One region of the Streptomyces sp. NPDC002926 genome, then DNA from elsewhere that is predicted to be linked to it. Evidence: predicted binding sites of a transcription regulator. Region 1 holds the regulator's gene; the other holds the start of a gene.

Region 1 (14,500 bases):
TGCCCACCTCGCGGGCCACCCGCGTCACCTCGCTGGTGAACAGCGACAGCTGATCGACCATCTTGTTCACCGCACGGCCGAGGCGGCGTAGATCGCCGCGCAACTGACGGTTGCCGTCGTGCAGATCGACCCGCTGGGTCAGATCGCCGCCGGCCACCGCGTCCAGCACGCGGGTGGCGTTCGCGGCGGGCACCACCAAGGCGTCCAGCAGCGCGTTCGTACTGATGACACCGGACGTCCAGGCGCCCTGGCCGGGGCTGGCCGACAGTCGGTCGTCGAGCCGTCCGTGCCGTACGACCTCCCTGCGCACCCGCGACAGCTCGTCCGTGAAGTGCTGGTTGCGCACGGCGATCTGGTTGAACATCGCCGCCAGTTCGGCGGGCACGCCCTCATGGACCTCGGCCATCCGCACATGAAAGTCCCCGTCGCGCAGGGTCGTCATCGCGGTCAGCAGCGGGCGCAGCTCCGAGGCGCGGATCCAGCCGCCGTCGGCGGAGGGCGGGGAAGAGTCCGCAGGCAACCGGGACGCCGCCTGAGGGGAGGGCAACGCACTTTCTCTGTTCATAATCCGCCCACTTCGGTGACTCGGCGCTTATGAGCAGGCTCAGTCTGTCACTCTGTCGGTGTCATAAGCGGCGCATTGCCAGAACCGACCAGGAGCCGCACAGTGGGGTCCCTTCCGATGCAGCGCGAGACCGTTCACCGCACAACGCCGTTGTACCCCCTGCGGGATGACGCACGTTCAGTCGCTCGCACCAGCCTGCCCGGCAACCCTCTCGCACCGTCCGCCGCGCGCCGCTTCGTGCGCGCCGCCATCGCCGACTGGACCAACCTCGGGATGCTCGCCACCTGCGCCTTCTGCCGCGGGTCCGGGGGCTGCCCGCCGGGCAGGCACAGTACGGACCGGCTCGCCGACGACGCGGTTCTCATCGTCAATGAACTCGTCACCAACGCCGTCGTGCACGCGGGCACCACCGTTGAACTCCTCTGCAGGCTGGAGGAGTCGGCGGACGTCGAGCCCGCGGCCCTCGTGCTCGAAGTCTCCGACCACCACCCCGCCAGGGCCGTACGCAACGAGCCGCACGGCGCCGAGGAACGCTCCGGCACGCCCGAGTACGGGCGCGGCCTCCATCTCGTCGCGGCCCTCGCCGAGCGCTGGGGCATCACCTACCGCTCCGGCCTCAAGACCGTCTGGGCCCGTCTGCCCGTCGACGGCTGGGACACCTGCCCGCTCCCCGGCGCCGAACCCGCGCTGCAGCGCGGACTGCGCGCCGCCGAGATCCTCGCCCCCTCGCCCCGGCGCACCGTGCGCGAGGACCAGGACTGGATCAGCCGCGGCGCCCTCTCCTTCCTCGCCGAGGCCTCCGACCTGCTCGCCGGACAGCTCGACGAGGACATGGTCGCGGCGCTCGCCGGGCAGCTGCTGGTGCCGAGACTCGCCGACTGGTGCGCGATCTGGCTGGACAGCGAGGCGGGACGGCCGGGGTCCGGCTGGGGCGCGGGCGGCGGAGCGGGGGCCGCGCAGCGGCTCGCACGGGTCTGGCACAGCGACGAGTCACGTACGGAGCAGCTGCGCGATGCCCTGGACAAGGAGCCGCCGCTGCTGCCCGAGGCCGCGGGCAACGGGCCCGTACCGATTCCCTGGCCCGGTGACGGCGAACCGGGCGCCGGTGAGGGCTCGGCCGTCGCCTACCGCCTGGCCACGGGCGGACGCGGGCTCGGCACCCTGCTGGTGGCGCGGTACGGCCTCGCACGCGTACCCGACGAAGCGACCGCGCTGATCGCGGACTTCGCACGGCGGGTGGCTCTCGCGATCAGCGCGGCCCGCCAGTACACCCGGCAGGCCACCATCAGCCGGGTCCTGCAGCGCGGTCTGCTGCCCGGCAAGGTCGGGGAGATCCCCGGCGTCGACCGGTTCCTGGTGTACGAGCCGAGCGACGACGGCGTCGCGGGCGGCGACTTCTACGACATCTTCCCGGCCGGCTCGGGCGGCCGCTGGTGCTTCATGCTCGGCGACGTCCAGGGCAGCGGACCCGAGGCGGCGGTCGTCACCGGCCTCGCCCGGCCCTGGCTGCGGCTGCTCGCCCGCGAGGGGTACCAGGTCGGCCAGGTGCTGGACCGGCTCAACGGACTGCTCCTCGACGACGCCATGGAGGCGGCGGAGTCGGCCGCGCTGATGGTCGTGGCAGCGGGCGGTCAGGGCGTGCCGGAGGGTCCGCAGGCGCGGTTCCTGTCCCTGCTCTACGGCGAGCTGGTGCCCTCGCCCCGGGTCGGCGGAGGCGTCCGCTGCACGCTGGCGAGCGCCGGACATCCGCTGCCGCTGCTGCTGCGCCCCGACGGCCGGGTGCTCACCGCGGCCGAGTCGCAGGTGCTGCTCGGGGTCGTCGAGGACGTCGCGTACCAGAGCCAGACCTTCGACCTGGAGCCCGGGGACACCCTTCTCTGCGTCACGGACGGGGTGACGGAGCGGCGCTCGGGGACGCGGATGTTCGACGACGAGGACGGGCTCGCCCGGGTGCTCGCCGGCTGCGCGGGCCTGACCGCGCAAGGGGTCGCGGAGCGGATCAAACAGGCGGTGTACGAGTTCGGGGAGGCGCCGCCGGAGGACGATCTGGCGCTGCTGGTGCTCCAGGCGCGGTAGCCGTCCCGGGGCACTCGCGAGGTGACGGACAATGGGGGGCATGCCTTCCGTACTGCCCGATGGTGAGCCCATGCCCGAGGACGGGTCGCTGCCCGCGTCCGCCCTGACAGGCGCCGGGGACCGGCCGCTCGCCTTCTACCTGCATGTGCCGTACTGCGCGACGCGCTGCGGCTACTGCGACTTCAACACCTACACGGCGACCGAGCTGCGCGGCTCGGGCGGCGTGCTCGCCTCCCGGGACAACTACGCCGAAATGGTGGCGGACGAGGTCCGCCTCGCCCGCAAGGTACTGGGCGACGACCCGAGGCAGGTGCGGACGGTGTTCGTCGGGGGCGGTACGCCGACGCTGCTCGCGGCCTCGGACCTGGTGCGGATGCTGGGAGCGGTCCGCGAGGAGTTCGGGCTCGAGGACGGCGCGGAGATCACGACCGAGGCGAACCCGGAGTCGGTGGACCCGGCGTATCTCTCCGAGCTGCGGGAGGGCGGCTTCAACCGGATCTCCTTCGGGATGCAGAGCGCGCGGCAGCATGTGCTGAAGGTGCTGGACCGTACGCATACGCCGGGCCGCCCGGAGGCGTGCGTCGCGGAGGCACGGGCTGCGGGCTTCGACCATGTGAACCTCGACCTGATCTACGGCACGCCCGGCGAGAGCGACGACGACTGGCGCGCGTCCCTGGCGGCCGCGGTGGGCGCGGGTCCTGACCACATCTCGGCGTACGCGCTGATCGTCGAGGAAGGCACCCAGCTTGCGCGGCGGATCCGCCGCGGCGAGGTCCCGATGACCGACGACGACGTCCACGCGGACCGGTATCTGATCGCGGACTCGGTGCTCGGGGACGCGGGCTTCGACTGGTACGAGGTTTCCAACTGGGCCACCTCCGAGGCGGGCCGGTGCCTGCACAACGAGCTGTACTGGCGCGGCGCGGACTGGTGGGGCGCGGGCCCCGGCGCCCACAGCCATGTGGGCGGGGTGCGCTGGTGGAATGTGAAGCACCCGGGCGCGTACGCGGCGGCGCTGGCGGAGGGCCGCTCGCCGGGCGCGGGCCGCGAGCTCCTGTCGGCGGAGGACCGCCGGGTGGAGCGGATCCTGCTGGAGCTCAGGCTCCGGGACGGCTGCGAGCTGGGGCTGCTGCGCCCGGCGGGCCTGGCGGCGGCGGCCGGGGCGCTGTCGGACGGCCTGCTGGAGCCGGGGCCGTACGAGGAGGGCCGGGCCGTACTGACGCAGCGGGGCCGGCTGCTGGCTGACGCGGTGGTACGGGACCTGGTGGACTGACGCCGCTCAGGCGGGCGGTGCCGTCACGAAGTCGATCAGGTGCTCCACCGAGCCCAGGAGCTCGGGTTCCAGGTCCCGGTAGCTCCGGACCCCGCCAAGAATCCGCTGCCACGCCGCTCCCGTGTTCTCCGGCCAGCCCAGTGCGCGGCAGACTCCCGTCTTCCAGTCCTGGCCGCGCGGCACCGACGGCCACGCCCGGATGCCGACCGAGGACGGTTTCACCGCCTCCCACACGTCGATGTAGGGGTGGCCCACGATCAGGGCGTGATCGCCGGCGACCTGGGACGCGATACGGGACTCCTTCGAGCCCGGGACCAGATGGTCCACCAGCACCCCGAGGCGCGCGTCGGGGCCGGGCGCGAACTCCTTGACGATCGACGGGAGGTCGTCGATGCCTTCCAGGTACTCCACCACCACGCCCTCGATCCGCAGATCGTCACCCCAGACCCGTTCGACGAGCTCAGCGTCGTGGCGGCCCTCCACATAGATACGGCCCGCCCGCGCGACCCTCGCCCGTGCCCCCAGGACCGCGACCGAGCCGGAGGCCGTACGCGCCGGGCGGGCCGGCGCCGCCGCCGAGGGGCGGACCAGCGTGACCACCCGGCCCTCCAGCAGAAACCCCCGCGGGACCAGCGGGAACACCCGGTGCTTGCCGAAGCGGTCCTCGAGCGTGACCGTCGGGCCCTCCGCTGTCTTCTCGGTACGGATCACCGCACCGCAGAAACCCGTCGTGACCTCCTCCACGACCAGGTCGGACTCGGCGGGGACCTCCGGGGCCGGCTGCCGCTTCTTCCAAGGAGGCGTCAGATCCGGGCTGTAGCTGCGCATTTGGCCGACGCTACGACACACTGAAGCGCTCCGCCAACGAATCCCGCTGCGCGCGTACGAAAGCCGCGTCGACTCTCGCCCCGTGCCCGGGGACATATACCGCGTCCTCGCCGCCCAGCGACAGCAGCCGGTCCAGCGCCGCCGGCCAGCGGGGCGGGATCGCGTCCGGGCCCGCCTGCGGTTCGCCCGACTCCTCCACCAGATCCCCGCAGAAGACCACCTCCGGGCTGCCCGGGCCGCCGTCCGGCACCAGCAGTGCCAGATCGTGGCCCGTGTGGCCGGGTCCGACATTGGCCAGCAGCACCTGGCGGCCGCCCAGGTCGAGCGTCCACTCCCCGCACACCAGATGGCGCGGCAGCACCAGCAGATCGGCGGCCTCCGCGGCCTCCTTCGCGGGGACACCGTGCCGTACGGCCGCGTCGCGGATCTCGTCCCGCTCCCGCCTCATCAGGTCGTCGAGGCCGACCGCGCCGAACACTTCGGCCCCCGAGAACGCCGCGGTCCCCAGTACATGATCGAAGTGCGGATGGCTCAGTGCGATATGCGTCACTCGGCGGCCGCCCATCAGCGCCTGCGCCTGGGTGCGGAGCTCGGCGCCCTCACGGAGCGTCGAACCCGTGTCGTACATGAGGACACGGTCCTCGCCGGCGACCAATCCGACGGTCGCGTCCCAGACGGGCATCCGCCGGCGCCCCACCCCGTCGGCCAAGCGCTCCCAGCCGAACTCTTCCCAACTGACGTCCATACCGCGACGCTATCGGCAGGGACCAGCGGTGTCGCACGGTAGCGTGATCGGCCGCCCTCGCAGAACGCCCTTGCTAGGGGCGTACCCGACAGCCGTACACTGGCTCGGGGGAGTGCTGGCACTCGAACGTATCGAGTGCCAGGCAGTACCACCAAGGAACCACGGCTGGAGGTGTGCGCGATGCTCAGCGAACGCAGACTCGAAGTGCTGCGCGCCATCGTCCAGGACTATGTCGGCACGGAGGAGCCCGTCGGCTCCAAGGCTCTCACCGAACGGCACAAGCTCGGTGTCTCCCCGGCTACTGTCCGTAACGACATGGCGGTGCTGGAAGAGGAAGGGTTCATCGCCCAGCCGCACACCAGCGCCGGCCGCATTCCGACGGACAAGGGCTACCGGCTCTTCGTCGACAAACTGGCGGGCGTGAAGCCCCTGTCGTCGCCCGAGCGGCGCGCCATCCAGAACTTCCTGGACGGAGCCGTCGATCTGGACGACGTCGTGGGCCGTACGGTACGGCTGCTGGCGCAGCTGACCCGGCAGGTCGCCGTCGTCCAGTACCCCTCGCTGACCCGGTCCACGGTCCGGCATGTGGAGCTCCTCTCCCTCGCGCCGGCCCGGCTGATGCTCGTGCTCATCACGGACACCGGACGGGTCGAGCAACGCATGATCGACTGCCCCGCGCCGTTCGGCGAGACATCGCTGGCGGACCTGCGGGCCCGGCTCAACAGCCGGGTCGTCGGGCGCCGCTTCGCGGATGTGCCGCAGCTGGTGCAGGAGCTGCCCGAGTCCTTCGAGCCGGAGGACCGCGGCACCGTCTCCACGGTGCTGGCGACCCTGCTCGAGACTCTGGTCGAGGAGACCGAGGAGCGGCTGGTGATCGGCGGCACCGCAAATCTCACCCGTTTCGGGCACGACTTCCCGCTGACCATCCGGCCGGTGCTGGAAGCGCTCGAGGAGCATGTGGTGCTCCTCAAGCTGCTCGGCGAAGCCAATGACTCGGGCATGGGCATGACCGTACGTATCGGTCATGAGAACGCCCACGAGGGCCTCAACTCCACTTCCGTGGTCGCGGTCGGCTACGGTTCGGGCGACGAGGCAGTTGCCAAACTCGGCGTGGTCGGACCGACCCGCATGGACTACCCCGGAACGATGGGAGCGGTACGCGCAGTGGCACGTTACGTCGGACAGATCCTGGCGGAGTCGTAAGTGGCCACGGACTACTACGCCGTACTCGGCGTACGCCGCGACGCATCGCAGGACGAGATCAAGAAGGCCTTCCGCCGGCTTGCGCGCGAACTCCACCCGGATGTGAATCCGGACCCGAAGACGCAGGAGCGCTTCAAGGAGATCAACGCCGCGTACGAGGTGTTGTCGGACCCGCAGAAGAAGCAGGTCTACGACCTCGGCGGAGACCCGTTGTCCCAGGCGGGCGGCGGAGGCGCGGGCGGATTCGGGGCCGGTGGCTTCGGCAACTTCTCCGACATCATGGACGCGTTCTTCGGTACGGCGTCGCAGCGGGGGCCCAGGTCGCGTACGCGACGGGGCCAGGACGCGATGATCCGGCTGGAGATCGACCTCAACGAAGCGGCCTTCGGCACGACCAAGGACATCCAGGTCGACACGGCTGTCGTCTGTACGACGTGCTCCGGTGAGGGCGCGGCGCCGGGGACCTCGGCGCAGACCTGCGACATGTGCCGCGGACGCGGTGAGGTCTCGCAGGTGACGCGGTCCTTCCTGGGTCAGGTCATGACCTCGCGGCCGTGCCCGCAGTGCCAGGGCTTCGGCACGGTCGTGCCGACGCCGTGCCCGGAGTGCGCCGGCGACGGCCGTATCCGCTCGCGCCGGACGCTGACCGTGAAGATCCCGGCGGGCGTCGACAACGGCACCCGCATCCAGCTCGCCGGCGAGGGCGAGGTCGGCCCGGGCGGTGGCCCGGCGGGTGACCTGTACGTCGAGATCCACGAGCTGCCGCACGCGGTCTTCCAGCGGCGCGGCGACGATCTGCACTGCACGGTGACGATCCCTATGACGGCGGCGGCGCTGGGCACGAAGTGCCCGCTGGAGACGCTCGACGGCATCGAGGAGATCGACATCCGCCCGGGCACACAGTCCGGCCAGTCGATCCCGCTGCACGGGCGTGGCATCACGCATCTGCGGGGCGGCGGTCGGGGCGACCTGATCGTGCACGTCGAGGTGATGACGCCGTCGAAGCTGGACGCGGACCAGGAACGGCTGCTGCGGGATCTGGCGAAGCTGCGCGGCGAGGAGCGGCCGACGGGGCAGTTCCAGCCGGGGCAGCAGGGATTGTTCTCCCGCCTGAAGGACGCGTTCAACGGGCGGTAGCCGTTGGGGCGGGAGTGCGGGTTGCCCGTTTCCGGGGCTCTGCCCCGGCTCCCGCGCCTCGATCGCCGGCGGGGCGGAATCTTCCGGCCGGTGGGCTGGATCTCCGCCCGGCGGGGGGAAATCTCAGCCCGTCCGGCGATTGAGGACACGCCCGAAGGGCGTACGGGGGTATCGGGGCTCGCCCCCACACCGCACGGCGGGGCCGCAGATCGACACAGCGGGAAGACGCGGGCAAGCGAAAGGCCCGCCCCCGCACCCCCGCCGGCCGCGGAACGCCCGATTCGGCCGCGCGCGGCCGACATGGCACCATGCCTGCATGTCCTCCGCACTGACCGATCTCTGCCGGTATCCGATCGTGCAGGCCCCCATGGCGGGCGGCGCCTCCTGTCCGCAGCTCGCCGCCTCCGTCTCCGATGCGGGCGGCCTCGGCTTCCTCGCCGCCGGATACAAGACCGCGGACGGCATGTACCAGGAGGTCAAACAGATCCGAGGGCTCACCGGTCAGCCCTTCGGCGTCAATCTCTTCATGCCGCAGCCCAACACCGCCGACCCCGCCGCCGTCGGTGTCTACCGGCAGCAGCTCGCCGGTGAGGCCGCCTGGTACGAGACGCCTCTCGGCGACCCCGACAGCGGGCGGGACGACGGGTACGAGGCCAAGCTCGCCATCCTCCTCGACGACCCCGTGCCGGTGGTCTCCTTCACCTTCGGCTGCCCGACCCGCGAAGTGCTCGACTCCTTCGCGAAGGCCGGGACCTTCACCGTGGTCACCGTCACCACGCCCGAGGAGGCACAGGCCGCGCAGTGGGCCGGTGCCGACGCCGTGTGTGTGCAGGGCATCGAGGCCGGCGGCCACCAGGGCACGCACCGGGACGACCCCGCCGCCGACGGCTCGGGGATCGGGCTGCTCTCGCTCATCGGGCTGGTCCGCGAGACCGTGCAGCTGCCGGTCATCGCCGCCGGCGGACTGATGCGCGGCGGCCAGATCGCCGCCGTGCTCGCGGCAGGTGCGAGCGCCGCGCAGCTCGGGACCGCGTTCCTGGTCTGTCCCGAGTCCGGCGCCAATGTGCTGCACAAGCAGGCCATGACCAATCCGCTGTTCGTCCGCACCGAACTCACCCGTGCCTTCTCCGGGCGGCCCGCCCGTGGCCTCGTCAACCGCTTCATGCGGGAGCACGGTCCGTACGCCCCCGCCGCCTATCCCCAGGTGCACCATCTGACGAGCGGCCTGCGCAAGGCCGCCGCCAAGGCGGGAGACCCGCAGGGCATGGCCCTCTGGGCCGGACAGGGCCACCGGATGGCGCGCGAACTGCCCGCCGGTCAGCTCGTCGATGTGCTCGCCGCCGAACTCGACTCCGCGCGGGCCGCGCTGGCGCTGGGTGGTGGGTGATGACCGCCCCCGTATTCGTCGTCGACTCGCTGGACGGCGTGGGTCCTGGTGCGGTCCTCACGCTGGACGGGCCCGAGGGACGGCATGCCGTTTCCGTACGCAGGCTGCAGTCCGGTGAGGGCATCGTGCTCACCGACGGGAGAGGACGCGGCGCGGCCGGTGTCGTCCTGCGGACGGAGGGCAAGGACCGGCTGATCGTCGAGCCGTTCGAGTTCCCGACGGAGCCCGAACCCACGCCTCGTATCACCGTCGTCCAGGCCCTGCCCAAGGGCGACCGCGGCGAACTCGCGGTCGAGACCATGACGGAGACCGGTGTGGACGCCGTGGTGCCGTGGGCCGCCGCCCGCTGCATCACGCAGTGGAGGGGAGAGCGGGGCGGCAAGGCCCTCGCCAAGTGGCGGGCCACGGCGCGCGAGGCGGGCAAGCAGTCGCGCAGGCTGCGCTTCCCGGAGATCGCGGACGCCGCAACGACCAAACAGGTTGCCTCACTTCTGGCCGAAGCCGACTTCGCGGCGGTGCTGCACGAGGAGGGCGCCGAGCCGCTGGCCACCGCGGAACTGCCCGCGGAGGGCTCGATCGTGCTGGTCGTCGGGCCCGAAGGGGGCGTGTCGCCGGAGGAGTTGGCGGCATTCGCCGAGGCGGGCGCGAAGCCGTACCGGCTCGGGCGCAGCGTGCTGCGCACGTCGACGGCGGGTACGGCAGCCACGGCGCTGCTGCTGGGCCGCACCGGCCGCTGGTCCTGAAGCGGTCCTTTCGCGTCCTAGCCCTTCTCGTTCGCCACCACCGCGTCGAACAGCGGCCAGCCGTCGACCTCGGTCGTCCCGGCCGCGGTGGGCAGCAGCCCGCGCACTGTCGCCTCGTCGAGGAGCCGCCGCGCCGACCCCGGCTCGTAGAGGTTCAGCCAGTTCTGCTCGGTGTCGCCCACCGAGCCCGATTCCCAGTAGCCGTCGGCGACGACCCGGCCCGGGCCCGCCCGGAAGGCGAGCTCCAGGCGCGCCGTCGTGCCCTCGCGCCGCAGTGAGAGCGTGGTGCGGCAGTCCGGGCAACGCCCGTCGGTGCGCGCGTGCTTGTGACGGACCGACCACATGTAGACGGTGTTCTCGTCGACGACGAGCCGGCGCGTCCGGATCAGCTTCCTGGCCATTCCATGACCGTACGGGGTAAAGGTGGCCGCAACCACTCTTTTCCTTCAGGGCACTCGGTGACACTCTGCCCTCATGCGGGGCTTGAGACGAGTACGACACCGGCACATCCTTGCCGCAATCGGCGTTGTCGGTACGGCAGTTGCGTGTGCTGCGGCCTGTGAACCGGCGTCCGGCGGCGGGCTGAGTTCCGTCGCCGTCGCTGTCACCACCGACAAGACCGGCACCAGCACCCTGGAGCGACTGGGCTTCGACGTACGGTGGCTCAGCTGTACGGCGACAACGGGCGACGGCCCGAAGCCGGCCGGCACGGCGTCCGCCTCGCCCTCCGCCCGTAGCGTGGCAACCGTCGACTGCCAGGGTGAGACCAATACCGGCCAGGGCATCACGCTCAAGGGCAAGGTCACGGAGGAGCGCTCGGGGAAGTGCGTACGCGGCGATCTCATCGCCAAGGTCGACGGCAAGGTCGTCTTCGAGGCCAGCGTCCTCGGCAACTGCGCAGGCACGCCCACCCGCACGCCCACCCGCACCCCCGGCACCCACCGCCCGGGCGACCCGCCGCGGCCCACCGTCACCGTCACGGTCACCGTGACCGCGACACCCGACCCGGCCAAGTGATCGGAAAGCCGTGACCGGGCGGCGGCAGGCTGCCTAGGGTGACGGTGTGACGCACCCTGCCTACCTCCGGTATCCGCATGTCCACGGCGAGTTGATCGCCTTCACCGCAGAGGACGACGTCTGGGTCGCGCCGCTCGACGGCGGCCGGGCGTGGCGCGTCAGCGCCGACAACGTGCCGGTGGACCATCCAAGGATCTCGCCCGACGGCACGCACATAGCCTGGTCCTCACGCCGTGACGGCGCACCCGAGGTGCATCTAGCGCCCGTCGACGGCGGTCCTTCGGACCGGCTGACGCACTGGGGCAGCGGGAAGACATCCGTACGCGGCTGGACGCCGGACGGCGAGGTCCTGGCGATCAGTACGTACGGCCAGGCCTCGCTGCGCCGCAGCTGGGCACGGGCCGTGCCGCTCGACGGCGGGCCCGCCACCGTGCTGCCGTACGGGCCGGTCGGTGATGTGGCGTTCGGTCCCCATACGCTGCTGCTCTCGGCCACCATGGGGCGGGAGGCCGCCGCCTGGAAGCGCTACCGGGGCGGTACCGCGGGCAAGTTGTGGATCGACCGGGCGGGCGACGGGGAGTTCGTACGCCTCCACGAGGACCTCGACGGGAATGTCGAGTATCCGCTGTGGGTGGGGGACCGCGTCGCCTTCCTCTGCGACCACGAAGGCGTCGGTGCCGTCTATTCGTCTCTGCCGGACGGTTCGGACCTGCGCCGCCACACCGGGATCGACGGTTACTACGCGCGGCATGCCGCCACCGACGGCACCCGGGTGGTGTACGCCGCCGCCGGTGAACTGTGGATCCTCGACGACCTCGGGAGCGACGGGCCCCGCCGGCTCGACATCCGCCTCGGTGGCCAGCGCACCGATCTGCGGCCGCGCCCCGTCAAGGCCGAGTGTCATCTCGGCACCGCGGCCCCCGACCACACCGGACGCGGCAGCGCGGTGGAAATCCGCGGCGGCGTCCACTGGGTCACCCACCGCGAAGGTCCCGCGCGGGCGCTCGCCGTGGAGCCCGGCGTACGAGCCAGGCTGCCGCGCACCTTCCGGGTCGACGGTGAGGAGCATGTGGTCTGGGTGACGGACGCCGAGGGCGACGACGCCCTCGAGTTCGCACCGGCCGTCGGCCAGGCGCCCGGGGCGACGCCGCGCAGGCTGGGCGCGGGCCGGCTCGGCCGCGTACTGAGTCTCGCTGTCGCACCCGACGGCAGCCGTGCCGCGGTCGCCTCGCACGACGGCCGGGTACTGCTCGTCGAGCGGGAGAGCGGCGAGGTCCGCGACGTCGACCGCAGCGAGCACGGCGACGCCACCGGCCTGGTCTTCTCGCCCGACTCGGGCTGGCTCGCCTGGTCGCATCCAGGACCGTCCCCGCTTCGGCAGCTCAAGCTCGCCAACACCGCGGATCTGTCCGTTTCCGAGGCGACCCCGTTGCGCTTCCGGGACTTCCAGCCCGCGTTCACGCTCGACGGGAAGCACCTCGCGTTCCTCTCCGAGCGCGCCTTCGACCCGGTCTACGACACGCATGTCTTCGATCTGGCCTTCGTCGGCGGCTGCCGCCCGCATCTGATCACGCTGGCCGCCACGACCCCGTCGCCGTTCGGGCCGCAGCGCCACGGCCGGGCCTTCGAGGCCGACAAGGACGACCGCGGCAGGGACCAGCGGCAGGACGGTGAGGAGAGCGATGCCCCCGTCACCCGTATCGATCTCGACGGACTCGCCGACCGGATCGTGCCCTTCCCCGTCGAGGCGGGCCGCTACTCCACGCTGCGTGCCGCCAAGGACGGACTGCTGTGGCTGAGCCATCCGATGCGCGGTGTCCTGGGCGCCACCAGGGCCACACCCGAAGACCCGTGGCCGAAGACCGCTCTGGAGCGGTACGACCTGGTCCAGCAGCGCATCGAGGAACTCGTCCCGGACGCCACGAGCTTCGACGTCAGCGGTGACGGCAAGCGGGTGCTGCTGTACGCGGACGGCAAGCTGAAGGTCGTACCGAGCGACCGCAGGCCCTCGCGCGACGAGGACAGCGACACCAATATCACCGTCGATCTCGCCCGCGTACGCAGCAGTGTCGATCCGGCCGCGGAATGGCGGCAGATGTACGACGAGGCCGGGCGGCTGATGCGCGACAACTTCTGGCGCGCGGACCTCGGCGGTGTCGACTGGGACGGCGTACTGGAGCGGTACCGTCCGGTCCTCTCCCGGCTGGCCACCCACGACGATCTGATGGACCTGCTCTGGGAGGTGCAGGGCGAACTGGGCACCTCGCACGCCTATGTCACGCCCCGGGGCGGCTATGGCAGTGCCTCGGCACGGCAGGGGCTGCTGGGTGCCGACATCTCCCGCTCCGCGGACGGTAATTGGCGCGTCGACCGGGTCCTGCCCTCCGAGACCTCCGACCCGCAGGCCCACTCACCGCTCGCCGCGCCCGGCGTCGCGGTGCGGGCCGGGGACGCGATTCTCGCGGTCGACGGAAGGCCGGTGGACGAGGTGACCGGGCCGGGGCCGCTGCTGGTCGGCGCTGCGGGCAAGGCCGTCGAGCTCACCATCTCCCCGGCGGGCGGCGGCGATCCGCGGCACGCGGTGGTCGTCCCGCTCGCGGACGAGGAGCCGCTGCGGTACCACGCCTGGGTCGCCGACCGGCGTCGTTACGTCCATGAGCGGTCCGGGGGCCGGCTGGGCTATCTGCATGTGCCGGACATGCAGGCGCCGGGCTGGGCCCAGATCCACCGCGATCTGCGGGTCGAGGTCGCGAAGGAGGGCCTGGTGGTGGACGTCCGGGAGAACCGGGGCGGCCACACGTCGCAGCTCGTGGTGGAGAAGCTGGCGCGGCGCATCGTGGGCTGGGACCTGCCGCGCGGCATGCAGCCGCTGAGCTACCCGCAGGACGCGCCGCGCGGACCTGTGGTGGCGGTGGCGAACGAGTTCTCGGGCTCGGACGGCGACATCGTCAACGCGGCGATCAAGGCGCTGGGCATCGGCCCCGTCGTGGGCACGCGGACCTGGGGCGGCGTGGTCGGCATCGACAGCCGGTACTCCCTGGTCGACGGCACGCTCGTCACTCAGCCGAAGTACGCCTTCTGGCTGGAGGGTTACGAGTGGGGCGTGGAGAACCACGGCGTGGACCCGGACGTGGAGGTCGTCATGACGCCGCAGGACCACGCCGCGGGCCGCGACCCGCAGTTGGACGAGGCGGTCCGGATGGCGCTGGCGGTGCTGTCGGAGAACCCTGCGAAGTCGGCGCCGGGCCTGCCGCAGGCGTAGAGCCGGCGGTGGCACGCCGGCGGCGTGGCTGTGGTGCGTGCCGACCGTCGTCCGTGCCGGCTGTCGTCGGCGCGGGCCGATCGCGGCGCGGGCTGTCGCGGCACGGACGCAAGGGCGACCGGCACACCTGACCCGCCACGGCGGGCTTGTCCGACGCGGGCTATACGATGCCGTGGGTACCGACCACACGCGAGGAGGACCCGGTCATGGCGGGAGAACCGCAGGCTGACTGCCTGTTCTGCAAGATTGTCGCGGGGGAGGTGC
Region 2 (14,500 bases), on a different contig from region 1:
GTCCGCGCCGGGAGCCCGGCGAACCGGCAGGAGAGGCGCACAAGCAGGGCGAGCAGAATCGCGTTCCCGGCGACGAAGACCACCTTGAGCGCCGGGACGGGCAGCCAGGTGGTCGGCACGAAGAGGATCGCGGCGAAGGGCGGAGAGGTGGCGGGCAGTGGCCACTCCGTGGCGGTGAATCCGTAAAGATCGGCGCCGTTGGCGACGGCTGCCCCCTCGACCCGGTACACGAGGGTGTCGGCCACGGGGATGCGCTGGGCGACGCAGAGCGCGATGAGCGCGGCGAGCGAGAGCGCCAGTGCGCCGACGGATACTGCGGTGAGTAAACGAGGGGTCACGTTCCGGTACTTCACGGCCGCGACCCTACTAGTGGATCAGCTGGAGCAGGTCGAGCGGGCCGGGCAGGTCAAGCAGATTGAGCAGGCCGGACAGGTGGATCAGGTCGGTCGGAGCTCCTCAGCGGCGGGCGGACTCCGGCCTCCTCGGCGTACTCACCGAGGACGGCGACGCTGAAGACGGCGCCGGCGAAGACCTTGACCGCGCGGAGCGCGTTGCCGACATGGTGCGGGGAGTGGGGGGCGGCGCCGGTGGCCGTGGCGCCGTGACCGGGGTGGGGGACGTGGCCTGGGGTAAAGGTTGCAGTACTCATGTCTCCATGATGGTTTCCGGGCCTGCTCCTCGCATCGGACCACGGACCGAACCGTGAGACCGCTCGCGTACGACTCCAGGCATACGTCATCCCCTACGGGGAGGACGGCGGCGGCTCCTCCCCGGTGAAAAACCATTCGCCCGCGATCCGCGCTCTGACTACAATCGCCCGTCTTGCCCGCCTCCCCTGGGGAGCGCCGCCGCCCGGACGGAAACCGGCCGGTCCGCCATGCCGTGATCCCTGCCGTGCCCCGTGCCGGGATCCATGCCGTGATCCTGATCCACGCCGTAGCCGCCGGAGGCAACCCGTGCCCGCGCACGTCCCTGAACCCGCCGACCCCAGCTCCGCAGACCCCGACTCCGCCGACCCGCTCGGACGCGAGCGCGCCCATCTCGCCGATTCGCGTGCCGCGCTGCGCGCGATGCGCGAGGACGTCCAGGCACTCGATATCCGCGATGTCACCGCGAACTGGGTCAACGCCGCCGTCCTGGGGGCGCAGATCGAGGAGCGCATCAAAGCGCTCGCCGACTTCTCCCACACGCCGCTCTTCTTCGGCCGGCTGGACTATCTGCGTACGGTCGGCGCGGAACAGGCGGAGGGTGCGGCGGGAGAGCGCTTCTACATCGGCCGCCGCCATGTCCACGACGCGGACGGTGATCCGATGGTCATCGACTGGCGCGCGCCCGTCTCGCAGCCGTTCTACCGGGCGTCGAAGAAGGACCCGCTGGACGTCGGCCTGCGGCGGCGCTTCGGCTACACGGGCGGCGACCTCACGGCGTACGAGGACGAGCATCTGTCCGACCCGGCCACCGAGACGTTTTCCGGCTCGGCCGGCGGGCATCGGACGAGCAAGCTGCTCCAGGCCGAGATCGAGCGCCCGCGCGTCGGCCCGATGCGGGACATCGTCGCCACGATCCAGCCGGAGCAGGACGAGATCGTACGGTCCGGGCTCGGCGGCACGGTGTGTGTCCAGGGCGGTCCGGGCACCGGAAAGACGGCGGTGGGCCTGCACCGGGTGGCGTATCTGCTGTACGCGCACCGGGAGCGGCTGGCGCGGACCGGGACGCTGGTCATCGGACCGAACCGTTCCTTCCTCCACTACATCGAGCAAGTGCTGCCCGCGCTGGGAGAGTTGGAGGTCAAACAGTCGACGGTCGACGACCTGGTGGCCCATGTGGAGGTACGCGGCACGGATACGGCGGACGCGGCGGTCATCAAGGGCGATGCCCGGATGGCTCAGGTGCTGAGCCGGGCGGTCCGCGCCCATGTGACCATGCCGGCCGAGCCGCTGATGGTGGTGCGCGGCTCGCGGCGGTGGCGGGTGCCCGCGTACGAACTCCAGGAGATCGTGCGGGAGTTGCTCGACCGCGACATCCGCTACGGCGCGGCGCGCGAGGCTCTTCCGCAGCGGCTCGCGCATGCGGTCCTGGTCCGGATGGAACAGGCCGGCGAGGCGCCGGACGACCGGGTGCAGGACGCGGTGGCGCGCAATCCCGCGGTGAAGGCGGCGGTGAAGGCGGTGTGGCCGCCGGTCGACCCGGCGAAGCTGGTGCTGCGGCTGCTGTCCGACGCGGAGTTCCTGGCCGAGCACGCGGAGGGGCTGCTGACTGCCGACGAGCAGAAGACGGTGCTGTGGGCGAAGCCGGCGCGCAGCGTGCGGGCCGCCGCATGGTCTTCCGCGGATGCCGTGCTGATCGACGAGGCGAACGATCTGGTGCAGCGCACGCACTCGCTCGGCCATGTCGTGCTGGACGAGGCGCAGGATCTGTCCCCGATGCAGTACCGCGCGGTGGGCCGGCGCTGCACGACGGGCTCGGCGACGGTGCTCGGCGATCTGGCACAGGGCACCACGCCCTGGGCGACGGCGAGTTGGGCCGACGCGCTCGGGCATCTGGGCAAGGCGGACGCGGTGGTGGAGGAGCTGACAGCCGGTTTCCGGGTGCCGCGCGAGGTGATCGCGTACGCCTCCCGGCTGCTGCCGCACATCTCACCGGGCCTGGCGGAGGTCCGGTCGGTCCGTGAGTCGCCGGGCTCGCTGGAGGTACGGAAGGTGACGGACGTCGCCGGCCTGGACCCGGCGGTGGTGAGGGCCTGTGCCGACTCTCTGCGCCAGGAGGGCTCGATCGGCCTGATCGCCGCGGATGCCCGCATCCCGGCGCTGGCCGAGGCCCTGACGGCGGCCGGCCACGCGTATCTGTCACCCGGCGACGAGACGACCGCCGAGTCCCGCCTCACCCTGGTCCCGGCGTCGCTCGCCAAGGGCCTGGAATACGACTACGTGGTACTGGACGAGCCCGCCGCGGTCGTCGACGGCGAGCCCGACGAGCGGACCGGCCTGCGCCGGCTGTATGTGGCCCTGACCCGGGCCGTGTCGGGCCTGACCGTGCTGCACGCCGCCCCGCTGCCCGCGCAGCTCGGCAGCTAGGGCGGGGCCACCCCGGCCTTGTCCGGCGCGCCCCCGGACGCCTGTCGGGCGTACCCTCGACCGCCGGACGGGGTGTTGTTCAGTCCCTGTCCGGCGGTCGAGGAGCGGGGGCTGAGCCCCGCGCTACGCGTCCAGCGCCTCCCGCCACTCCCGCACCGCCGGCGCAGCCACCGGGGCCGACCAGCCGCCCGGCCGGGCGGCGCCGCCGATATGGAACGCGTCCACGCCCGCCGACCGCAGCACCGGCACATGGTCCAGGCGCAGTCCACCGCCGACCAGGATCTGCGGTTCGTACGCCGGCTCTCCGCGCCGCGCCGCCTCCGCCAGCAGGGTCGGCAGGCCTTCGTCGACTCCGGCAGCCGACCCCGCCGTCAAGTAGGTGTCCAGGCCGGGCAGGTCCGCGAGCTGCTTGCGCAGGGCGTCGCGGTCCGCCGACCGGTCGATCGCCCGGTGGAACGTCCACCGGCAGCCGTCCAGTTCGGCGACGAGCCGCTCGACCGTGACGAGGTCGGGCGTGCCGTCCTCCTCCAGGAACCCGAGCACGAACTCGTCGGCGCCCTCGACGCGCAGCTCCCGTGCGGCACGTACCAGCGCGTCGACGTCACCCGCCGCGAACCCGTCGGCGAGGCGCAGCATCACGCGCAGCGGGATGTCGACGGCCTCGCGGATCCGGGCGTATGTCTCCCGGGTCGGGGTCAGCCCGTCCGCCGCCATGTCGGTGACGAGCTCGAGCCTGTCGGCCCCTCCGGACTGGGCGGCGACCGCGTCCTCGGCGTCGAGAGCGATCACCTCCAGGACTGCACGGTTACTCATGGAACCCCATTCCTCCAGGCAGACGGCTACGGCCCATACAGGTCTAGTCCAATACGCAGCCTAATGCGCATGTATGACGAACGCAGCCGTACCGGGCTTCCGCGCGGGGCTTTCGCACAGGATCACCACGTGCGTCGTATCCGGACGGGGGACAGACAGGACCCCGGACCGGATACCCGCCAGGAGGTACTTCAAGGCTCAGCCGCCCGGGCCGCCGCTTCCGGGCGCGCCGCCGCTGTCCTCCCCGGGCGGAGGCGCGGCCTCGGGCTTCCTGCTCGGGCTGTGCGTGCTGTGGGTCTTCAGGTTGTACGGGAGGAGCCGCCCGCCGTCATGCGGAAAGTCGTCCTCGTCCGGCTCGCGGACCTCTTCGATGTGCGCCGGGTGATCGGGCCGCTTCGGCTGCTCCTCGGGGCGCGGCGGGACCTGCTGCTCCCGTCGTCTGCCGTCCCACCACATGGCGCCCGCCAGGAGCGCGATGAGGAAGATTCCGAAGATGAAGGGAGCGGCTCCCTTCAGCTGCTCAGCGACCGCGATGTCGGAAACCGGGCTGTTCTGGGCGAACGTCAGGACGCTCATGATGTCTGCCTCCGCGGACCGGAATGGCACGCATACCCTTTCCCCCATTATCGCCCCTCACCACCACTTCAGCCGAAGAAGACCCAGCTCCTCGTCGTTCGCTCCAGGAGCGGCGGTGCCGTGCCCGCCGTCCGGCCGGGACAGCGGGCAAGGAGGGCGAAATGCTCGTCGGGGCGGGCGCGCCGCAGCGGATCGGGGCGTTCTAGAGTCGCCCCATGACCGACAACTCCGTGGACCTGCGCGCACGCTGGACCAAGACCCTCATCGCCGCCCGCCACGGCGCGAGCGCACCGGACCCGCTGCCGTACGCCGACGACCTGCTCACCCGCTGGTCGGAGCCGCAGCGCCGCTATCACACGGTCGATCACCTGGCGGCGGTGCTGAACCACATCGACGTACTGGAGGAGCACGCCGCGGATCCGGACCTGGTCCGCCTCGCGGCCTGGTTCCACGACGCGGTCTACCTCCCGGACCGCTCCGAAAACGAGGAACGCTCCGCCCGCCTGGCGGAACGCGCCCTCCCCGAGGCAGGGTTGACCCCCGCCGCCACCGCCGAGGTCGCCCGCCTGGTCCGCCTCACCGTCACCCACGCCGCCGAGGAGTCCGACGCCAACGGCCAGGTCCTGTGCGACGCGGATCTGGCCATCCTGGCGTCGGGTCCGGAGCCGTACGCCGCGTACAGCGCGGCGGTACGGGAGGAGTACGCCTTTGTCCCGGACGAGCCCTTCCGCGAGGGCCGCGCGGCGGTGCTGCGCCAGCTGCTCGGCCTGCCGCGACTGTTCCGCACGCCGTACGGGGAGCGGGAGTGGGAGGCGCGTGCGCGGCACAACCTGGCGACAGAGCTCAAGCTGCTGGCGTCCTGACCCGCGCGGGAGAGGGCACGGTGGCCGGGAGCGCACGGTGGCCGGGAGTGCCCGGCCCGGTCATCAGCCCTGCCGGGGCCGGGCAACCTTGCGTCTGCGCAGCCCCGCCTTCGTCAGCAGCACGACCACCTCGCGGCTGGACACCTCCACCGCGCCCGCCCGCACCGCATCGGCATACCGGTGCGACGGCACGTCGTAGTGGTCCCGCTCGAAGGCCCGCGGCGGGCAGCCGACCGATGCCGCGAACGCGTGCAGTTCCTCGTACGACACGTCGCTGACCAGGTGCGACCACAGCCGGCCGTGGCCCGGCCAGGTCGGCGGGTCGATGTACACCGTCACGAGAGGCCACCGACCGGCGCCACCACGACGCCCGCCTTGGCGCAGACCCAGTGCGGATCCGGGCCGAGCTCCGGTTCGACGTCCAGCGCGTGCGGGTCGCCGACGTCGCAGACCGGGCAGAGCGGCCATCTGCCGTACCGTTCGAGCAGCGCGTCCTGGACGTCCTGAGCCACCAGGCCCGCGATGTACTCGATGCCCTCCGGCCACTGTTCGACCCACCAACGGCGGTGCGTCACCGCGTCCTCGACCAGCGAGACGACCCCGGCGTCGGCCACATCCCGCGCGGCCAGGTCGGCGAGGACCAGCGCCCGCGCCGCGTGCAGTGCCTGCTCGAGAGGGTTCGCGTCGTCCATGAAGCCATTGTCACCCCACCCGTTGCGGCGACGGCCGGCGGTCCGCTCCCGGCCGCCGGTCCCCGCCGGGCCAAGGGGGGTTGACGATGAACGAACACCGAAAATATCTTTCAAGGGTGACCAATCCAGTGAAGGAAATTTTCAGCGGCGACGCTCCGCCCGCCCCTGCCGCACTCGCGGCCAAGGTCCGGACCCTCGCGCCGTCCATGACCCGCTCCATGCAGCGGGTCGCCGAAGCCGTCGCCGACGACCCCGCCGGCTGCGCGGCCCTCACGGTCACCGGCCTCGCCGAGCTCACCGGCACCAGCGAGGCCACGGTGGTCCGCACCGCCCGGCTCCTCGGCTATCCCGGCTACCGCGACCTGCGGCTCGCCCTCGCCGGGCTCGCCGCCCACCAGCAGTCCGGCCGCGCGCCCGCCGTCACGGCCGACATCGCCGTCGACGACCCCATCGCGGATGTCGTCGCCAAGCTCGCGTACGACGAGCAGCAGACCCTCGCCGACACGGCCGCAGGGCTCGACACCGTACAGCTGGGCGCCGCCGTGACCGCCGCCGCAACCGCCCGGCGTATAGACATCTACGGCGCCGGCGCGTCCTCCCTCGTCGGCATGGACCTGGCCCAGAAGCTGCTGCGCATCGGCCTGATCGCGCACGCCCACACCGATCCGCACCTCGCCGTCACCAACGCCGTGCAGCTGCGCTCCGGAGATGTCGCCATCGCCATCACCCACTCCGGCTCCACCGGCGACGTCATCGAGCCGCTGCGCGTCGCTTTCGACCGCGGTGCGACGACGGTCGCGATCACCGGCCGCCCGGACGGTCCCGTGTCGCAGTACGCCGACCATGTGCTGACCACCTCCACCGCCCGCGAGAGCGAGCTGCGGCCGGCCGCCATGTCGTCCCGCACCAGCCAACTCCTCGTCGTGGACTGCCTGTTCATAGGCGTGGCGCAGCGCACGTACGAGACAGCTGCCCCCGCTCTGGCCGCTTCGTACGAGGCGCTCGCCCACCGGCACAGCCCCCGCACCCGCACCCGCTGAGCACCTCGTCCCCGCCGAGCAGCCCGAACCCGCCCCCCACGGACCGAGAAAGCAGAGCCGCGCTTCATGACCTTCTCCTACGGTGAACTCCGCGCCGAGCTGGCCACCCTCACCACCGAGGCTTTCCGGCCCGAGCTCGCCGACATCGACCAGCTCCCCACCCTCGAGATCGCCAGGATCATGAACAGCGAGGACGAGACCGTCCCCGCCGCCGTCGCCGCGCAGCTGCCGCGGATCGCCGCCGCGATCGACGACACCGCCGGGCGGATGTCCCGCGGCGGCCGGCTGGTCTACGCGGGCGCCGGCACGGCCGGACGCCTCGGCGTACTGGACGCGAGCGAGTGCCCGCCCACCTTCAACACCGACCCGGCCGAGGTCCTGGGCCTGATCGCGGGCGGCCCGTCCGCCATGGTCAAGGCGGTCGAGGGGGCCGAGGACAGCAAGGAGCTGGCCGCCGCCGACCTGGACGCGCTGAAGCTGACCGCCGACGACACCGTGGTCGGGATCTCCGCCTCCGGCCGTACTCCGTACGCGATCGGCGCGGTCGAGCACGCCCGATCCCTCGGAGCGCTCACCATCGGCCTGTCCTGCAACGCGGACAGCGCACTCGGCGCGGCCGCCGACCACGGCATCGAGGTGGTCGTCGGCCCCGAACTGCTCACCGGCTCCACCCGGTTGAAGGCCGGTACGGCGCAGAAGCTGGTCCTCAACATGATCTCGACGATCACGATGATCCGGCTCGGCAAGACGTACGGGAATCTGATGGTGGACGTCCGCGCCTCCAACGAGAAACTGCGCGCCCGCTCGCGCCGGATCGTCGCGCTCGCCACCGGCGCGTCGGACGAGGAGATCGAGGCCGCCCTCGCCGCGACCGACGGTGAGGTGAAGAACGCCATCCTCACCATCCTCGGATCGGTCGACGGCCCCACCGCCGCACGGCTCCTGACGGAGAGCAGGGGCCATCTGCGCGCGGCACTGCAGTCCGCCCGCCCGTAACCACCGACCGAACATCCCCCGCAGCACGAACGTCCCCCCACAGCAAGGCACTCCGCACCATGGCAACAGACGCCCCGGACTCCCCCGCCTCCCCCGACGCCCCGGGCTCCCCGGGCTCCCCGGACAAGAACAGCGCCATCGCCGCCGCCATCCTCCCCCTGGTCGGCGGCGCCCGGAACATCACCACCGTCGCGCACTGCATGACCCGCCTCCGCCTCGGCCTGCGCGACCCCTCCCTCGTACAGGAAGAGGCCCTGAAGGCACTTCCCGCGGTCATGGGCGTGGTCGAGGACGACACGTACCAGATCGTGCTCGGGCCGGGCACGGTCGCCCGGGTCACCCCGCAGTTCGAGGCGCTCGTGGCAGCGGCCCCCAGGACCGCCGGTGACCTCGCCGATCGGGGCGCCGCCATCAAGGCGGCCCGGAAGGCGCGGAATTCGACGCCCTTCAAACTCTTCCTGCGCCGTATCGCGAACATCTTCGTCCCGCTGATCCCGGCCCTCATCGGCTGCGGAATCATCGCCGGACTCAACGGTCTGCTGACCAATCTCGGCTGGGCCCCGGCCGTGGTGCCCGCGATCGCCGCGATCGCCTCCGGCTTCATGTCGCTCATCGCGGTCTTCGTCGGCTACAACACCGCGAAGGAGTTCGGCGGTACGCCGATCCTGGGCGGCGCGGTCGCCGCGATCATCGTCTTCCCCGGCGTCGCGAAGATCACCGCTTTCGGTGTCCACCTCTCCCCGGGACAGGGCGGCGTCCTGGGCGCGCTCGGCGCGGCGCTGCTCGCGGTGTACGTGGAGAAGTGGTGCCGCCGCTGGGTGCCGGAGGCCCTGGACGTCCTGGTCACCCCGGCCCTCACCGTCCTCGTCTCCGGCCTGGTGACCCTCTTCGGCGTGATGTTCGTGGCCGGTGAGATCTCCACCGCCATCGGCGACTTCGCGAACCGGCTGCTGGCAGGCGGCGGCGCGGCCGCGGGCTTCGTCCTCGGCGGTCTCTTCCTGCCGCTGGTGATGCTGGGCCTGCACCAGGCGCTGATCCCGATCCACACCACACTCATCGAGCAGCAGAGTTATACGGTCCTGCTCCCGATCCTCGCGATGGCGGGGGCCGGCCAGGTCGGCGCGGCGGCCGCGGTCTACCTCCGGCTGCCCCGCAACACCTCGATCCGCAGCACCATCAGGTCCGCGCTCCCGGCGGGCTTTCTGGGCGTCGGCGAGCCGCTGATCTACGGCGTCTCGCTCCCGCTGGGCCGCCCGTTCGTCACGGCCTGCGTCGGCGGCGCGTTCGGCGGCGGCTTCGTAGGGCTGTTCAACATGCTGGGCGACAAGGTCGGCTCCACGGCGATCGGCCCCTCGGGCTGGGCGCTGTTCCCGCTGCTCGACGGCAACAAGGGCCCGGGCGAGACGATCGGGGTCTACGCGGCCGGCCTGCTGGTCGGTTACGTCGTGGGTTTCCTGGCCACGTACTGGTTCGGCTTCACCGGCCCGATGCTCCAGGAGCTGAACGTGGCTCCGGAGGAGTCCGTGTCCCCGGTGGCCTCGGGCTCCCCCGCCCCGCCGAAGGAGCCCGCGTCGGCCACGCCCTGATGCCCGTGCGCCCTTCGGGCGTGTCCTCGATCGCCGGACAATCACGCGCGTCCGGCGATCGAGGAGCGGGGTCCGGGGCGGAGCCCCGGCCCGGCCTACGCCGCCCCCGCCGCCTGCTCCTTGATCGTCACCCGTCCCTTGCTGATGACGGTCGGCCGAGGAGCCCTGCGCGCCGGCGCCGAGTCGTGCGTGACCATCACGAAGGCCAGGGTGTGCCCCTCGCACAGCCCCTCCAGCAGATCCATGATCTCGTCGCGCATCGACTCGTCGAGATTCCCGGTGGGTTCGTCGGCCAGCAGCACCGCGGGCCGCTCGACCAGCGCACGCGCGATCGCCACGCGCTGCCGCTGCCCGCCGGACAGCTCCCCGGGCAGATGCCCGTGCCGCTCCCCCGGTTCGGCACCTCGGGCACTCGGACACCCATGCCATCGCTCGCCCACCGACGCGGGGACCGGGGCGCCCGTCGTGCCCCCGCCTGCCGGGGATGTCAGGATGGCCCTATGACGACCAAGGTCTACTTCGACATCACCATCAATGACGCCCCCGCCGGGCGGATCAACTTCAACCTGTACGACGACGTCGTGCCCAAGACGGCGGAGAACTTCCGCGCGCTCGCCACCGGCGAGAAGGGCTTCGGGTACGAGGGGTCCTCGTTCCACCGGGTCATCCCCGACTTCATGCTGCAGGGCGGCGACTTCACCCGCGGTGACGGCACCGGCGGCAAGAGCATCTACGGCGAGAAGTTCGCCGACGAGAACTTCAAGCTCACGCACAACAAGCCGGGCCTGCTCTCGATGGCCAACGCCGGGCCGAACAGCAACGGCTCCCAGTTCTTCATCACCACCGTGCTGACGCCGTGGCTGGACGGCAAGCACGTCGTGTTCGGCGAGGTCGCCGACGAGGCCGGCATGGCCCTGGTCAAGAAGATCGAGAGCTACGGCTCGCAGAGCGGCCGCACCAAGGCCAAGATCACCATCTCGGGCTCCGGCGTCGCCTGACGTCTGCGGGACCTGAGCGGCCGAGAGGTCGCCGTGTGACCACGCGCTGAAACGCCCGAAGGCGGCACCCCTGTCAGGGATGCCGCCTTCGGTCGCGTAACCGGGCTTACCGAGCCGAGGCTCAGAAGTCCATGTCACCACCCGGCATGCCGCCGCCCGCGGGGGCACCGGCCTTCTCGGGCTTGTCGGCGATGACGGCCTCGGTGGTGAGGAACAGCGCCGCGATGGAGGCGGCGTTCTGCAGAGCAGAGCGGGTCACCTTCGCGGGGTCGATGATGCCCTCGGCGATCATGTCGACGTACTCGCCGGTCGCGGCGTTCAGACCGTGGCCGACGGCCAGGTTGCGCACCTTCTCGACGACGACGCCACCCTCGAGACCACCGTTGACGGCGATCTGCTTGAGCGGAGCCTCGAGCGCGAGCTTCACGGCGTTGGCGCCGGTCGCCTCGTCACCCTCGAGGTCGAGCTTCTCGAAGACCGAAGTCGCCTGGAGCAGAGCCACGCCACCACCGGCGACGATGCCCTCCTCGACGGCGGCCTTGGCGTTGCGCACCGCGTCCTCGATGCGGTGCTTGCGCTCCTTGAGCTCGACCTCGGTCGCGGCGCCGGCCTTGATGACGGCCACGCCGCCGGCCAGCTTCGCGAGGCGCTCCTGGAGCTTCTCGCGGTCGTAGTCCGAGTCGGAGTTCTCGATCTCGGCACGGATCTGGTTGACGCGACCGGCAACCTGCTCGCTCTCACCGGCACCGTCGACGATCGTCGTCTCGTCCTTGGTGACAACGACCTTGCGGGCGCGGCCGAGCAGGTCCAGGCTCGCGTTCTCGAGCTTGAGGCCGACCTCCTCGGAGATGACCGTGCCGCCGGTGAGGATGGCGATGTCGTTCAGCATCGCCTTGCGGCGGTCACCGAAGCCCGGGGCCTTGACGGCAACGGACTTGAAGGTGCCACGGATCTTGTTGACGACCAGGGTCGACAGGGCCTCGCCCTCGACGTCCTCGGCGATGATCAGCAGCGGCTTGCCGGACTGCATGACCTTCTCGAGGAGCGGCAGCAGGTCCTTGACCGAGCTGATCTTCGAGTTGACGATGAGGATGTACGGGTCGTCGAGCGACGACTCCATACGCTCCATGTCGGTGGCGAAGTACGCCGAGATGTAGCCCTTGTCGAAGCGCATACCTTCGGTGAGCTCAAGCTCCAGACCGAAGGTCTGGGACTCCTCGACGGTGATGACGCCTTCCTTGCCGACCTTGTCCATAGCCTCGGCGATGAGCTCGCCGATCTGGGTGTCGGCGGCGGAGATGGAGGCCGTAGAAGCGATCTGCTCCTTGGTCTCCACGTCCTTGGCCTGCTCGAGCAGCGCACCGGAGACGGCCTCGACGGCCTTCTCGATGCCACGCTTGAGGGCCATCGGGTTGGCGCCGGCGGCCACGTTGCGCAGGCCCTCGCGGACCAGTGCCTGGGCGAGGACGGTCGCGGTGGTCGTACCGTCACCGGCGACGTCGTCCGTCTTCTTGGCGACTTCCTTGACCAGCTCGGCGCCGATCTTCTCGTACGGGTCCTCGAGCTCGATCTCCTTGGCGATGGATACACCATCGTTGGTGATCGTGGGGGCGCCCCACTTCTTCTCGAGGACGACGTTACGGCCCTTGGGGCCAAGGGTGACCTTGACGGCGTCGGCGAGCTGGTTCATCCCGCGCTCGAGACCGCGCCGTGCCTCCTCGTCGAACGCGATGATCTTGGCCATGTGAAGTGGTCCTCCCGGACTGGGGTGGATTCTCCGGACCGCGCTGGCGCCCGCGACGGACGGTCTGCCTGCCTTGTGGTTCCTTGCCCCACCCGGCCTGCGGACCTCACCAACCCGGTCCTCGTTGTCACTCTCACTGTCAGAGTGCTAACGCCAATGATTAGCACTCGCCCTAGGAGAGTGCAAGCGACTCTCGCGGATCGAAACCCCCCGAACCGGCCACGAACCGACGGCGGGAGACGCACGAGGGAACGCATGGGGCCGAACCGCGGAAGCACGAGGCCGAACCGCGAGCGGACACACGAGGCCGAACCGCGAGCGGACACACGAGACCGAACCGAGAGCAGACGCACGAGGGGCCCGCATCCCTGGTGGGATGCGGGCCCCTCGCCGTGAGTGCGTGCGTCGGTGGCCGATCGCGCCGAGATCAGACGGCGAGCTTGACCATGTCCGCCTGCGGACCCTTCTGGCCCTGCGAGATCTCGAATTCAACTCGCTGACCCTCTTCAAGGGTGCGGTACCCGTCCATCTGGATCGCGCTGTAGTGGACGAAAACATCCGCACCACCGTCGACCGCGATGAAGCCGTACCCCTTCTCCGCGTTGAACCACTTGACGGTGCCCTGAGCCATGCCTAACTCCCCTATTACTGGCCCTTGCGCAGGACCGCACTTCGCGGACCCGGGTCAGACCTCCACCCTCCGACAGGAGAGGGTGTGCGCCGGAACGCGTCGACCGCGGCTGAATGTATCTGCCCAACTGCCCTCTGCAACAGGTCAGTCGGACGAGAATTCTGAGCACGACCGAACGGATAATTGACCAGGATTCAAAGTATTCCGGGGCAAGTCGGGCCCGGCAAATAACGCCTATGCGGCAATTCGAGGGAACACATTGGCTGCTTCTTGTCGCGCCCGGGCGCATTCTCATATGCGGTCGGCACAAGCAGCGGAGGGGCCTTCCCCAACTGTACCGCGCTCAACCATAGAGAATTGCCCCCTCCGCTTCTCTTGCGGAGGGGGCAATTCTGTAACGCTGGGTAAGCTCAGCCGCCGGCGACGGCGGGAATGATCGAAACCCCGGCACCGTCCGGCGTGACGGTCTCGAGCCCCTGCTCGAAACGAACGTCGTCGTCATTCACGTACACGTTCACGAACCGGCGCAGCTTGCCCTGGTCGTCCAGGACGCGGGCGGCGATACCCGTGTGGTTCTTCTCCAGGTCGGCGATGACCTCGGAAAGGGTCGCGCCCTCAGCCGGGACCTCGGCCTGGCCGCCCGTGTACGTACGGAGAATGGTGGGGATGCGGACGTTGACGCTCATGGTGCGTGCCTTCCTGGAGTCTCGGGAGTTCGGGAAGCCCGGGTGGTCAGCCGGCCAGGCCGGCGTTGCGGAACGCGTCCAGGCTGGGGCGGATCGTCGCGGTCGGGCCGGTGGTCGGCGCCACCGCGTCCAGCGTCTTGAGCCCGTCGCCGGTGTTGAGGACCACCGTGGTGAGCGCCGGGTCGAGCACACCCGCCTCGATCAGCTTCCGCGTCACACCCACGGTCACGCCACCCGCGGTCTCCGCGAAGATGCCCTCGGTACGGGCCAGCAGCTTGATCGCGTCGACGATCTGCCCGTCGGTCACGTCCTCCACCGCGCCACCCGTGCGGCGCGCGATGTCCAGCACGTACGGGCCGTCGGCCGGGTTGCCGATGGCCAGAGACTTGGCGATGGTGTCCGGCTTCTGCGGGCGTACGACGTCGTGCCCGGCCTTGAAGGCCGTCGACACCGGCGAGCAGCCCTCCGCCTGGGCGCCGAAGATCTTGTACGGCTTGTCCTCGACCAGACCGAGCTTGATCAGCTCCTGCAGACCCTTGTCGATCTTGGTGAGCTGCGAGCCCGAGGCGATCGGGATCACGATCTGGTCGGGCAGCTGCCAGCCGAGCTGCTCGCAGATCTCGTACGCCAGCGTCTTCGAGCCCTCGCCGTAGTACGGGCGGAGGTTGACGTTGACAAAGCCCCAGCCCTCGCCCAGCGGATCGCCGATGAGCTCCGAGCAGAAGCGGTTGACGTCGTCGTAGTTGCCCTCGATGCCGACCAGCTCGCCGCCGTACACCGCGGCCATGACGACCTTGCCCT

Evidence for each region. The regulator HrcA, encoded in region 1, represses chaperone genes, less so after heat shock. The targets are predictions, from matches to a motif close to TTNGCACTCNGNNNNNCNGAGTGCNAA.
Region 2: groL (chaperonin GroEL) is a predicted target of HrcA. The motif match lies at 12,507-12,533, and genes of this name have one in related genera.

What each region holds. Positions count from the first base shown of each region.
Region 1 covers NZ_JBSFUK010000001.1:297,749-312,248, forward strand. The annotation lists gene ACWDZ6_RS01235 (HAMP domain-containing protein) at 1-442, opposite strand, end outside; gene ACWDZ6_RS01240 (SpoIIE family protein phosphatase) at 683-2,641, shown strand; gene hemW (radical SAM family heme chaperone HemW) at 2,682-3,914, shown strand; gene ACWDZ6_RS01250 (DUF3097 domain-containing protein) at 3,921-4,742, opposite strand; gene ACWDZ6_RS01255 (MBL fold metallo-hydrolase) at 4,753-5,487, opposite strand; gene hrcA (heat-inducible transcriptional repressor HrcA) at 5,668-6,690, shown strand; gene dnaJ (molecular chaperone DnaJ) at 6,691-7,827, shown strand; gene ACWDZ6_RS01270 (nitronate monooxygenase) at 8,144-9,214, shown strand; gene ACWDZ6_RS01275 (16S rRNA (uracil(1498)-N(3))-methyltransferase) at 9,214-9,957, shown strand; gene ACWDZ6_RS01280 (hypothetical protein) at 9,975-10,358, opposite strand; gene ACWDZ6_RS01285 (hypothetical protein) at 10,432-10,974, shown strand; gene ACWDZ6_RS01290 (S41 family peptidase) at 11,021-14,236, shown strand; gene ACWDZ6_RS01295 (histidine triad nucleotide-binding protein) at 14,443-14,500, shown strand, end outside.
Region 2 covers NZ_JBSFUK010000007.1:108,131-122,630, reverse strand. The annotation lists gene ACWDZ6_RS15400 (glycosyltransferase 87 family protein) at 1-353, opposite strand, end outside; gene ACWDZ6_RS15395 (hypothetical protein) at 407-649, opposite strand; gene ACWDZ6_RS15390 (HelD family protein) at 957-3,074, shown strand; gene ACWDZ6_RS15385 (copper homeostasis protein CutC) at 3,198-3,887, opposite strand; gene ACWDZ6_RS15380 (DUF6479 family protein) at 4,086-4,463, opposite strand; gene ACWDZ6_RS15375 (HD domain-containing protein) at 4,679-5,326, shown strand; gene ACWDZ6_RS15370 (DUF4031 domain-containing protein) at 5,390-5,665, opposite strand; gene ACWDZ6_RS15365 (hypothetical protein) at 5,662-6,018, opposite strand; gene ACWDZ6_RS15360 (MurR/RpiR family transcriptional regulator) at 6,135-7,058, shown strand; gene murQ (N-acetylmuramic acid 6-phosphate etherase) at 7,125-8,054, shown strand; gene ACWDZ6_RS15350 (PTS transporter subunit EIIC) at 8,114-9,640, shown strand; partial or broken gene ACWDZ6_RS15345 (ATP-binding cassette domain-containing protein) at 9,736-10,032, opposite strand; gene ACWDZ6_RS15340 (peptidylprolyl isomerase) at 10,141-10,638, shown strand; gene groL (chaperonin GroEL) at 10,760-12,382, opposite strand; gene ACWDZ6_RS15330 (cold-shock protein) at 12,810-13,013, opposite strand; gene ACWDZ6_RS15325 (MoaD/ThiS family protein) at 13,424-13,699, opposite strand; gene thrC (threonine synthase) at 13,746-14,500, opposite strand, start outside.